DNA from 4 places in the Lysinibacillus sp. GbtcB16 genome. Region 4 is predicted to be linked to each of the others. Evidence: riboswitches for the same ligand, from Rfam matches in the RefSeq annotation. Region 4 holds a riboswitch; each other region holds the start of a gene.

The links. A riboswitch is a leader RNA that binds a small molecule or an ion and turns the genes downstream of it on or off. The one in region 4 is predicted to bind thiamine pyrophosphate.
Region 1: another riboswitch for thiamine pyrophosphate. It lies ahead of KVT27_RS09215 (ABC transporter substrate-binding protein); the one in region 4 lies ahead of thiT (energy-coupled thiamine transporter ThiT).
Region 2: another riboswitch for thiamine pyrophosphate. It lies ahead of thiM (hydroxyethylthiazole kinase); the one in region 4 lies ahead of thiT (energy-coupled thiamine transporter ThiT).
Region 3: another riboswitch for thiamine pyrophosphate. It lies ahead of thiW (energy coupling factor transporter S component ThiW); the one in region 4 lies ahead of thiT (energy-coupled thiamine transporter ThiT).

The regions. Positions count from the first base shown of each region.
Region 1 is NZ_JAGXJV010000001.1:1,837,673-1,840,845, forward strand. It holds gene KVT27_RS09205 (ABC transporter permease) at 1-331, opposite strand, end outside; gene KVT27_RS09210 (thiamine-binding protein) at 328-621, opposite strand; gene KVT27_RS09215 (ABC transporter substrate-binding protein) at 623-1,618, opposite strand; TPP riboswitch at 1,774-1,884, opposite strand; gene parC (DNA topoisomerase IV subunit A) at 2,008-3,173, opposite strand, start outside.
Region 2 is NZ_JAGXJV010000002.1:135,021-138,193, forward strand. It holds gene thiD (bifunctional hydroxymethylpyrimidine kinase/phosphomethylpyrimidine kinase) at 1-729, opposite strand, end outside; gene thiM (hydroxyethylthiazole kinase) at 717-1,484, opposite strand; TPP riboswitch at 1,571-1,669, opposite strand; gene mbcS (acyl-CoA synthetase MbcS) at 1,857-3,173, shown strand, end outside.
Region 3 is NZ_JAGXJV010000001.1:246,862-250,034, reverse strand. It holds gene KVT27_RS01230 (MFS transporter) at 350-1,546, shown strand; TPP riboswitch at 1,606-1,713, shown strand; gene thiW (energy coupling factor transporter S component ThiW) at 1,808-2,311, shown strand; gene KVT27_RS01220 (VWA domain-containing protein) at 2,404-3,173, opposite strand, start outside.
Region 4 is NZ_JAGXJV010000007.1:48,674-51,846, reverse strand. It holds gene KVT27_RS19070 (AAA family ATPase) at 1-971, shown strand, start outside; gene KVT27_RS27105 (hypothetical protein) at 1,012-1,137, opposite strand; gene KVT27_RS19065 (magnetosome magnetite crystal formation protein family) at 1,190-1,513, opposite strand; TPP riboswitch at 1,639-1,746, shown strand; gene thiT (energy-coupled thiamine transporter ThiT) at 1,881-2,441, shown strand; gene map (type I methionyl aminopeptidase) at 2,612-3,173, shown strand, end outside.

The DNA.
Region 1 (3,173 bases), on a different contig from region 4:
TAAGGAGGGGTGCTAACACAAGAATCGGTATGTTTTGCGACATAATGAGAATCGGATAAAATAATGACCGAATAAAAGTAAAACGATGCAAAACAATTGCCACTGTTAGACCACAGCCAACCCCAATAGCAAGTCCTAGTAAAGCTAATTGCACGGTAGCCAGAGCATGTGGCAGGAACGTCTGATACGATTGAAAGCCTTCTACTACAATTATGCTTGGTGCTGGAAGGAGCCAAGGAGGAACATCAGCTATATGCACAACAAGCTCCCATATGAATAAGAGGAAGGCGATAAAAATTATCGTCCTTCCTTTTTGTAATGCCCGTTTCATGATTGATATTTCTCCGTTAATGTAGCCATTGTAATCCCGTTTGGTTGATATAAAATTTTTACTTGTGTAATGACATTAATGGCTCCTAGCTCGACCATCTTAACATTCATTTTCTCAATGATTTGAAGAAGCACTGGAAGCTCACCCTCCATCGTTGTTTCAAGTGGATGAACCTCATACTTCACACCAGATGCATCAATAACTGCAATGGCCGCATCTACATAAGGGATGACATCCTCATACTTTTCTGTCTTTGGAATGATTTGGACACTGATCAATGAATTTGCCATGTTAATTGGCCTCCTTTTTTGGTAAAAACTCATTCGTAAACGCTTGTTTAGCATCAAATTCGCCTTCTAATACTTTGTTGCTCGACATCCATTTAGCATAGTTTTCCCACACTGAAAACTTTTGCTCTCCCCATTGTTTAGCATCGTCCTGATATTTATCAGCCAACCACTCTTGGCTTTTATGCACTAACTCCTTATCTAAGTCAGGTGCCGCTTCTAGTAAAATATCAGCCGCTTCATTTGGATGCTCGATCGCATATTCATAGCCCTTCGATGCAGCTGCAACAAAAGCTTTGACGATGTCTGGATTGTTTTGAATCATTTTTTCATTAGTTGCTAAAACAGGTGTATAGTAATCTAACTGATTACTGTAGTCTGTTAAATACAGCATATTAATCTTTTCCCCACGAAGCTCTGCCTCAATCCCTGTCCAAGCATAATAAATCCAAGCAAAGTCGATGTCTTTTTTCATCATCGTGAAGAAATCTAAATCTCCCGCATTGACAATATCTAATTTATTTATATCAGCGTTTTCTTTTTGCATTAATGATTGTAATACGGCTTGTTCGAGTGGCGCTCCCCAACCACCATATGTTTTTCCTTCAAAGTCCTTTGGAGATGTAATACCCTTTGATGCTACAGAAGCAAATCCAGATGTATTATGCTGGATGATGGCCGCTATTGAGACAAGTGGCACAGCCTGAACACGAGCCTGTGTAATGCCCTCCTGATAGCTCACGCCAAATTCTGCCTTACCAGAAGCTACGAGCTGATCGGCTCCTGCCTCTCCTGGCATAATAATCTCAACATCTAAGCCCTGATCTTCAAAATAACCGAGCTTTTTCGCAACATACAATCCTGTATGATTCGTATTTGGTGTCCAATCGAGAACCACTGACACCTTTTTCTTTGTATCAGCAGCTTGCTTGTCCTCCTTGTCGCTACAGCCCACTAACATCAATAGTGCCGCTAATAGAATAAATAACCATTTTTTCATGCTAAGTCCTCCCAGTTTGTAATATGAAAGTGTTCATGAATGAATGTTGTCACCAGAAGAAAGCGTAATATACGGTTGGTAAGATATTGCTTGGAAAACAAAAAAACGCCTAGGATTCCTCCCAGACGTATTGCAATCAATCTCCAAAACTTTTGCTTTTTTGAATAGATGTTCCCTACGCTGGTACGAGCCAAATCAGGTTCAAAGGGTCAGTGTCTATCGGACACAATCTCAGCTAGCCATAACTAGCCCCCCTACATTCTTTCGCTATGAACTTTTCGATGATTATTATACCCATAGTTGATCTAAAATGACAAGATGCTATTTTTAGATAGTTGTTCCACTCCAACAAATAGCCCAGCTCTACTAGATAGAAACTGGGCATAGTTTTAGCTTGGTTTTTGTTCTTTTTTGGCCGTTAAGACATGGGAAATGGCTCCATCTGTTGCAATATCCACTTTAAATGAACCATTAGAATGGCGATCAGCACGCGTCAATGCATGAACATCAATAAATTCTTGGACGCCTTTTTCAGTTTCAATCACAACCTGTTCATCGTCTGTCGCTTGAATAACAGCGACAATTCGGTGAGGATTTGCTTTTAATTCTGTTAGGACTTTAAGGCCGCGTTTGGCACGACCCGCTACTTCTACCTCTGCGACATTCATTTTCTTGACAGCCCCTCGTTGTGTCACAATAACGACATATTGTGTTTCATCTGGCTGTAGAACATTGACCCCAACTAAAGCTTCTCCATCTTTTAACGTAATCCCTTTAACGCCACCTGTTTTCACACCAGTAACCGGTAATTCCTCGATAGGGAATCGAATAGCATACGCCGTATCAGTTGTTAAGAGCAATTCCACATCATCCGTCATAAATGATGCATAAATCATTGCATCGCCCGCTTTAACATTCATTGTTTTAATCGGCTTCGAGTAACGCGTCACTGCATAATCTGCGAGCGGTGAACGTTTAATTTGTCCATCTTTCGTAGCAGTTAAAATATACGTATTTGGTTGTTCAAATGTTTCAAAGCCATAGACGGCAATAATTGATTCATCTTCACTTGTTGGCACAATACTAGAAATATGCTGACCAAGGTCCTTCCAACGAATATCAGGCAATTCGTGAACTGGCTGATAAATATAATTCCCTCTATTTGTAAATAACAATAGATGATGCTGCGTATTTAAGTTTGCTTCATACAATAAATAATCGGAATCCTTCATCGCAAAATCTTGACCATTGGAAGCGGCATGGGATCGTGTAGAAGTACGTTTAATATAGCCATCTTTCGTGACAGTCACCACAACCTCTTCACTTGGAACAAGGACATCTAATGTAATTTTAATTTCTTCTATTTCTTGTTCAATTCTCGAGCGACGCGGCTCTGTGAAGCGTTTTTTAATATCTAGTAATTCTTGTTTAATGACACGTACAAGCTTGGCCTCGCTTTGTAAAATTCCTTCTAGCTTGGCAATCAATTTATTTAAATCATCCTGTTCTTGGCGGAGCTCTGTAATATCGGTATTCGTTAAACGATATAATTGCA
Region 2 (3,173 bases), on a different contig from region 4:
CATAATGGCTAATTGTATAAATCTTTTAGCTTCGATAATAGCTTTTTCAATGGTCAAACCTTGACCAAGAAAAGCAGTGATAGCTGCTGAAAATGTACAACCTGTACCATGTGTGTTTTTCGTCGTAATACGAGGAGACTGCATGGAAAATGATTTGTCATTTTTTATAAATACATAATCAATTGCATATAACGAATTGGGGAGATGCCCACCTTTAATGATGACACATTGAACACCTAGTTGGAAAAAGCATTGAGCAATTTCCTCCATATCCGAGAATTGATTTATTTTTTTTCCCGTAAGTGCCTCTGCTTCCGGTATATTTGGTGTCACAATTGTAGCAAGAGGAAGTAAAGACATGCGCATGGCCTCGATAGCCTCTTGCTGCAATAAGCTTTCTCCACCTTTTGCAATCATAACGGGATCAACGATTAGTGGGATTTTTAAATCGTCAATAATGTGTGCAATACCTTGAATAATTTCCGAGGAATAAAGCATACCTGTTTTAATCGCAGTAATCGAAAAATCTTCTAGTAATGCATGAAATTGTTTTTCAACAAAGTCAACTTCAATTGGGAAAACCTCTGTTACACCAAGTGTGTTTTGAGCAGTTAATGCTGTAATAACGGAGGTGCCAAAAACCCCTAATTCCTGGAATGTTTTTAAATCAGCCTGAATACCAGCGCCACCGCCACTATCTGAGCCTGCAATTGTCGTTACAATATGCATGAAGCCTCACCCTCCTTTGAAAGACGATGTAAGGCATTAAGCAAAGCAATTTGAATATCCCCAATATCCTCTGTAAATGCGGATGCTAACTCAGCTGCTTTTTTATAGTATGTGAGTGTTTCCGCTAATTGGCTGTACGGATCATCTCCTGAAGAGAAGGCTGCTCCACATATAGCACTAAGTAAACAGCCTGTACCCGTTACTTCAGTCATTTGTGAATTTCCACCTGTAATCCATTCGCTATGCACACCGTCTGTCATAAAATCATGTTTGCCTGTAACAATGACTATACAGTTGTAGCGTTGAGCCAATAATGTAGCCTCAGTCTCTATGTCAATAAATCCCTCACCACTATCAACACCTTTTTGTTGCCATTCCACATTGGCTAATGCCGCAAGCTCTCCCTTGTTACAACGTATGACTGCAAATTGAATAGCTGAAAGTAATAGATGTACGGTTTCCTTGCGATAAACTGTGGCACCTGCGCCAACCGGATCTAATATAACAGGAATGCCAAGGGTATTTGCTTTTTTTCCTGCTAACAGCATTGATTCTTTTATTCGATCATTTAGTGTACCAATATTGATTAAAAGAGCGTCTGCATTGGCGACCATTTCCTCAACCTCATGGCTATCATCAGCCATGACAGGAGAGGCACCTAATGCCAATAGACCATTGGCTTGGAAATTAGCCACGACATAATTAGTTATACAGTGAATAAGCGGTTGTTGTTGACGAATTGTTTGAAAAATCATTTTAGTCCTCCTTTATGGGTGGACGTAAGCATGCAAAAAAGGCCCTTTTTACGTAAAAATGCACGAAAAAGAGCCTTTCATCTGAAAAAACGATGTTCATTGCTCCCTACGTCAGTATTAACTAACAGGTTCAAAGGGTCAGGTTTTACCTTCTCAACTCTTTATGAGTCCCCCTGCAATCTTGCTTTTAGTTGACCAAAATGTACCATACTTTTCGTATGTATTCAATAGCAAGTTTTCCTATCGACAAAACGTGACTGATGCCATATAGCTAAGCATGATAGTTGTCATGACTTTACTTAAATCAAGTGTAAACCATTGAAAATACTAAGAAAGGAGTATAATGTGTCTTAACAAAAGGGGGCATTTGCCATGAATAGACAAGAATTAGTAGCACCAGAATGGTACAACATAACAGATGAATTTGAAAAATATGCAAAGGATTCAACTAAAAACGCATTGATTATTTATAATGAGCATTCTGATGTACAATTTATCACCTACGCACATTTACTTGAAAGAGCGAATCAGGCGGCACATGTCTTTACAAAAAATGGATTAACTAAAGGTGATGTCATTTTAGTGATGGTACCACGCTCAGTAGAAGCATACATTGTCTATATTGCTGCATTAAAAGCGGGTTTAACAATCATTCCAAGCTCTGAAATGCTAAGAACAAAAGATATTGAGTATCGTATTCATCATGCTGATGCTAAAGCTGTAGTAGCCTTTGAGCCCTATATTGAGCAATTTGATCAAGTAGGAAATCTACAAAATATACAGCAATTTGTTATCGGAGATGCACATGAACCATGGCAGCCGTTAGTAGACAAAATGCGAAAGCAACCAACAACTTACATAAGTTCTACACCAACAAAAAGTACAGACCATGCCTTTTTAGCTTACACAAGTGGCACAACAGGTAACCCGAAAGCTGCTGTTCATACTCATAGCTGGGGCTATGCACATTTACGGACAACAGCCCCACACTGGCTAGGCGTACAAGAAAATGATATTGTATGGGCAACTGCAGCACCAGGATGGCAAAAATGGATTTGGAGTCCGTTTCTCGCGATTTTAGGCAGCGGTGCCACTGCATTTGTTTATAAAGGAAAGTTTGATGCAGCAACATATTTAGCGTTGCTTGAAAAATTTAAGATGAATGTCTTATGTTGCACACCGACAGAATATCGTTTTATGGCAGCACTTGAAAATTTACAGGAGTATGACATCAGTTCAATTCGACAAGCTGTTTCAGCAGGTGAACCATTGAACAGTGAAGTCATTAAAAAATTCTCAGACACTTTCCATCTACAAGTGCGAGATGGTTATGGTCAGACTGAGAATACACTTCTTGTAGGGACTATGGTTGGTATGGACGCAAGAGTTGGTTCGATGGGTAAACCTACGCCAGGCAATACCGTTGACATTATAGACGATTTTGGCGAGCCAGTTGCTATAGGAGAAGTAGGTGATATTGCTGTTCATCGAGAAACACCTGCACTTTTTAAAACATATTTAAATGATCCTGAACGTACTAATTTACAATTTCGTGGTGATTGGTATATAACAGGGGATCGAGCTTATAAAGATGCGGACGGCTATTTTTGGTTTGAAGGCCGCGGAGATGATGTTATTATTTCCTCAGGTTACACAATTGGACCTTTTGAAGTAGAGGATGCGCTGATG
Region 3 (3,173 bases), on a different contig from region 4:
TTGCTAACAATCATTTGCACTTCTTTATCCATGAAAAGACCATGTATTCTACGTGCCATTACATCTGCTCATCATAGCTTCATCTAAACAATATTATTCACTTTTATCACGCTATTTCATTTCAACAAAAATTGCTTATAGGCAAAAGTCTATACGCTCTCACTTCCCCCTAACTATTCATGTTTATTAATCAATTAGATGATATTCCATTGTGAAGTTTTCTGAGAAAAAAACTTTTCTGAAAAACCATTCTAACGATCGGATCAGTTACAGCAATCTCAACTATTAGCCAGCTATAATTCTTTATGATAGACTGTACTATATTTGATTACATAAAGGGGGTTTTTCGATGACCCAGCAGAAGTCCAATAAGGCGGCTTTGTATATATTAATGTTTAATATGTTTATCGCAATGGGGAGTATTGGAATTATTATTCCTGTAATGCCGGAATATTTAAGAATATTTGGAGCAGCAGGACAAGTTCTAGGCATGCTTATTGCTACGTTCGCCTTGGCTCAATTCGTATTTTCTCCAATTGCTGGGAATCTTTCTGACCTGTATGGGCGGAAAAATTTAATTATTTTCGGTCTTATACTAACAGGACTTGCACAAATCGGTTTTGGCCTCTCTACAGATGTTTGGATGCTCTTTTTGGCACGCTTTTTAGGTGGCCTTGGCTCTGCATTTGTTGCACCTCCTATTATGGCTTTTGTAGCAGACGTGACAACTTATGAAGAACGCGGAAAAGGAATGAGTATGTTAGGAGCTGCAATGTCGTTCGGCTTTATGATTGGCCCTGGAATTGGTGGTTTCCTCGCAAAGGTTAGCTTACATTTTCCATTTTTCATGGCGGGAGCTGCCGCCATTTTAGCGTCTATTTTATCGTACTTTTTATTACCATCTACAAAGCCAAATACTGCGCAAAATAGACAAAAGCAAGATAATCTGGTGAAACAGATGGCTCGCTCTGTACATATGCCTTATTTTGTTATGTTAATTATTATGATGGTATTCTCATTTGGGATTGCTAACTTCCAAACAACCTTATCCCTATTTGTGACAGAAAAATTTAATTACTCACCTGGCGATATTGCTACCATTCTAGTTGTTGGTGGAGCATTTGGGGTAATCGTACAGATGTTTATCATAACGCCACTCTTTAAACGCTTTGGTGAAATGAAAGTAGTTTTGGTCAATTTATTTATTGCCTCCGTTGCTATTTTCTTAATATTATTTGTTTCAGGTTTTGCACTAATATTAGTTGTAGCAACCATTTTCTCAACGGCAACAACGTTAATTCGTCCAGCTGTTAATACACTCATCTCAAAACTTGCTGAAACAGAGCAAGGATTTGCAGCCGGCTTGAACAATGCCTATATGAGTCTTGGAAATATGATTGGACCCGCTTTAGCTGGTTTCTTATTTGACTGGAATATGAATAGTCCTTATATATTTGGTGCCATTATCTTATTAGCCTGCTTCTTCCTTGCCCTGATTTGGACATTGAAAAAGGCACCACAGCTTATGCATCCAGATTCACACTAATCATCAAAGCTTATTGACTATTGATTCAAGTATGTTACACTTCTAAAAAATAGAAAAATTTTTACCACTAGGGGAGTCTTTTAAAGGCTGAGACGTATATGGTTATATACGGACCCTTCGAACCTGATCTAGTTCATGCTAGCGGAGGGAAGTGGCGCTTCTTGCTATTTTCAGTGTATAAGCAAGGCCGCTTCCTGTCGTTTGAAGGAAGCGGCTTTTTTCATTTTCCTAGTGGCTAAAACGAAAAGGAGCGCACCTATCATGTCTATTCGAAAATTAACAATTATGGCTTTATTAGTAGCGATTGCCGTTGCAGGCTCTACGTTCATCTCCATTCCAACTGGGATTGCTCGTGCCTACCCTATACAGCACGCTATTAACGTAATAGGAGCCATTATACTTGGACCCTTACCTACAGTTGTAGTGGCCTTTGTGACGGCTATCATTCGTATCCTTACAGGAACAGGCTCACTGTTAGCCATTCCTGGTAGTATTATTGGTGCATTATGCGCAGGGCTTGCCTATAAATATAGCTGTAAAATGTGGTTAGCCGGTATGGGTGAAGTGATCGGCACTGGTCTTCTCGCATCACTTGTAGCAGTACCCTATGCAAAGATACTTATGGGCACATCCGTAGCGGCCTTATTTTTCATGCCTGCCTTTTTAATATCAAGTTCAATTGGAGCAATCTTAGGTATTGTAGTAGCTAGCAGTTTGCGTAAAACGGTGCTAGTAAAATATTTTAATTCCCGCTCTCTTTATTAAAGAACGTCGTTGATATAACTTAGAGGATTTCTCTCCATGCATATATACAAAAAGCAGTGCGAAATAATTCACACTGCTTTCATCTAACTAAATTATTGGCGTTTTTTCATACCCTTTAATAATTGTGCTACATTCGTATCTTCTGCCTGTACGGGGGGATTTTCTACAAGTTGCCCCTTTTTCTTTGGCTTCGTTAGGAAATTCCAGCCAAAGCGTCTTATTGTAATATCAATAAAGAATAAGAGCATACCTGCAAGGAGAAGCCATGTCGCAATGTTTTGACGATCCGCCCCTCGCTTTGTAAAGTCACGGAACACTTCTTGTGGTTCTTTTAAAACAGCACCACCAGTTTGTTCGGTTAATTCTTCTATTAATTTATCATTAGCAGGAAGAAGTTCATACTCAGCACTATAGGGAACACTTAATCCAGCCTGATAAATCGTTTCCTTTTCATCAGCGATACGGAAGAAGATTAACCCCGGGTCAGCTTGTACTACAGCACGAACCTGAGAGGCTGATATAGTTTCAAGCTGTGTGTCTAACTCTTCACCAGCTTCATTAACCGCAACAATATCTAAAAAGGCTGCTTCATTTGTAGGATCTGTAATCATAAAGGACCCATCTGATTCTATTCTTACATCATAGGCAACATCATTATAACTTGGGAGCATTTGTGAAATAAGCGTTTGCCAAAATGTGCCCCAGTTTTGCCATCTTGCCCAGTCGCCTGACCACTTTCCTGTTGAATCAGAAGTGAATGCGAATGTTTTGCCAAGACCGTATTGCCATTGTGCTAACACCGGATCTTCTTTTTCGCTTTCAGCCACGACGGTAGCACCCTGCTTTGCGGTTGTTCCGATAT
Region 4 (3,173 bases):
CTGCCAGTAATGCTAAACTAGCGGTGGAAATCGCCAAACAGAATTTTGAAGAATTAAAGCTCAAAATGAATGACAAGCGTGAGCAGTTTTCAATAAGCATGCAGGAAGCAGGCTTTGTGAACTACGAAGACTATGCAACTGCGAAAAGAAGTGCCACTCAATTAGAGGAACTTCGGAAGGCATGCAATGATTACACGTTACATGTTCATACGTTACAAATTCAAATTTCAGAAGGAGAAAAACATCTTCAAGGGAAAGAGGAGCAAGATTTAGCCCAGATGGAGGCAACTGTGGAAAATCTCCGAATCGCCTATGAGGATGCCTTTAAACAACTTCAACAAATAGATGGATTTGCGAAATCATGTCAAAGCTTCATCAACAAAGTAGAAGAAACAGAGAGAGAGCTTCGTTTACTTGAGAGTGAGGCAGGTCGAGTGAAGGAGCTGTATGGCTTATTAAATGGGCAAAATTCGAAAAAACTGTCCTTTGAACGATATATTCAAATTAATTATTTAGATCAAATTACAGAGGCAGCTAATATTCGTCTTTATCATTTGTCTAATGGTCAATTTGAGCTTAGACGTTCAGACAGGCTTGAAAAGCATGCAAAGCAAAGTGGACTTGGGCTTGATGTATATGATGCTTACACAGATCAATTACGAGATGTTAAAACGTTATCCGGTGGTGAAAAGTTCAATGCATCATTAAGCCTTGCTCTAGGAATGGCAGATGTTATTCAAAGCTTCCAAGGCAATATTCATATTGAAACAATGTTTATCGATGAGGGCTTTGGCTCGCTCGACGAGGAATCATTAAATAAAGCAATAGACACATTAATTGATTTACAAGATTCTGGACGAATGATTGGTGTCATCTCTCATGTACCTGAATTAAAATCAGCGATGCCAGCCGTTTTACATGTCGAAAAAACATTGAATGGACATAGTCAAACACATTTTGAAATAAAATAAAGGAAGGTGTATTTCCGGTTTAAGGAAATACGCCCTCCTTTTATTTTTTTCGAGAACTGACTGTAGAAGTTGTCCCTTTTTTTGCTGCCATCACTTTTTTTACGATTGGTATAACAATAGGCGCTAATTTAACAGCGGTTTTCACTACTTTTGATACTTTCATCAAAAACACAGCTCCTTTTTAATTACTTCTACCTGTTTATTTTAAAAATAAAACATTAGCGGATAACTCGAACGGCTTGAATAATATTCCATATAACAATTCCGAGCGAGACAATTCCGTAAATGGCGAACGAAATGAACCAAATGATCATGACTGTACTATTACTTGAAGTAGGGTCTAAACTAAATGTAGAAAAGACAAAAACAATGAAAAATAAGATCCCAAATACAAAAGGAATTAGATGGGACACTAATGCGCGAATAGAATGTCTTTTAATGTCAGCATCTTTCGTAACGAAGTAAACAATTAATGGTACGATGAAAGGAGCAAAGAAAATACTGAGATAACTAAAGGCAGATAAAATTTTTTGGTTCTCCATAGTTGTACCTCCTTTTTTAATATTTACGCATGGAAAACAGTAAAGTTTCAAAATTAAGTATGGAAGAGGTTGTAATCATTCCTTGCTTTGCGTACAATGAAAGTGTTCAAATTAAATTCAGATGTAACGACCACAAGGGGAGCTGATGATGTCAGCTGAGACTGGGCACGTAATGCCTTGACTCTTTGAACCTGTAAGCTAACACTTGCGTAGGGATGTGGATAGAAACCGACACTTTTACGATGTGAGGCTCTGTCCTGACATCGTTTTTTCATTCTTAAGAATAAAAAGGTGTCAGAGAGAATCAAATCAGCGCATTTCTATTCCTGCTCTTGTATCCTACATCGGAACAAAGGAGAGAATATGTATGGACAAAAAAAGACTATTAATGCTAGTGGAGATTGCAATATTTGCAGCGATTGGCCTTGTGCTTGATCAGGTCTCCTTTAAAGTATGGGCACAAGGTGGCTCTGTTAGTCTTGTCATGGTACCAATTATGTTAATTGCATTTCGCTGGGGTCTAGTAGCTGGCCTAATAACAGGCTTGCTTGTAGGTGTGATGCAAACCATGTTTGGAGCTTATATAGTACACTGGCTTCAAGGTTTATTAGATTACGGTGTTGCTTTCACAGTTGTAGGGTTAGCAGCCATTGTACGCAGACCTTTACTGGAAGCAGCAAGTCAACTAAACAAAACAAAAATGGCGTTTTATATTATTGTAGGTACGGTATTTGCAGGCTTCTTGCGATATGCAGCGCACACTACTGCTGGCGCGGTATTTTTTGCAGAGTATGCCGGCGATCAAAATGCGTGGATCTACTCGATAATTTATAATGGTACCTATATGCTGCCCGCAACAGTATTAACAGCCATTGTGGGAGCGTTATTATTCACAGCGGCTCCACAGCTAATGCAACGTAAAGCGTAATGCCAACCCCTTCATATTGGTGAAGGGGTTTTTTATGTAGTCGTAAGAGAATAACGCTTTTAGCACTTTGCCAAGAAGGCAGGCATACAATATTTAAAGCGTTTAGCGTTATACGCGTAAAAAGTTATGTTATATTAAAGAGTAGATATTAGATGAAAGGGACGTTATACATGATTGTAAAAACGCAAGAAGAAATTGAAGCTTTTAAAAAAATTGGACGCATTTGTGCAGAGATTCGTGAAGCGATGAAGGTTGCTACAAAACCAGGTGTCACAACACTTGAACTAGATGAAATTGCTGGTCGAATGTTTGCTGAGGCAGGTGCCATTTCAGGACCAAAAGGAGAATATGACTTCCCAGGATATACTTGTATTAGTGTCAACGAGGAAGTAGCACATGGTATCCCAGGAAAACGTGTTATTCAGGAGGGAGATATTGTCAATATCGATGTTTCAGGCTCTTTAGATGGCTACTTTGCGGACACGGGTATTTCATTTGTAGTTGGTGATGGCTATGAAGACAAAGAAAAACTATGTCGTGTTGCCAAAGATGCTTTTGATCGTGCTATGACAAAGGTAAAGGCTGGCTCTAAATTAAATCAAATCGGTAAAGCTGTAGAGCGCGAAGCGAATGCTAATGGCTTAACAGTGATTATGAATTTAACAGGCCATGGTTTAGGTCGTTCTTTACATGATGAGCCCAATCACATTTTAAATTATTATGATGCATGGG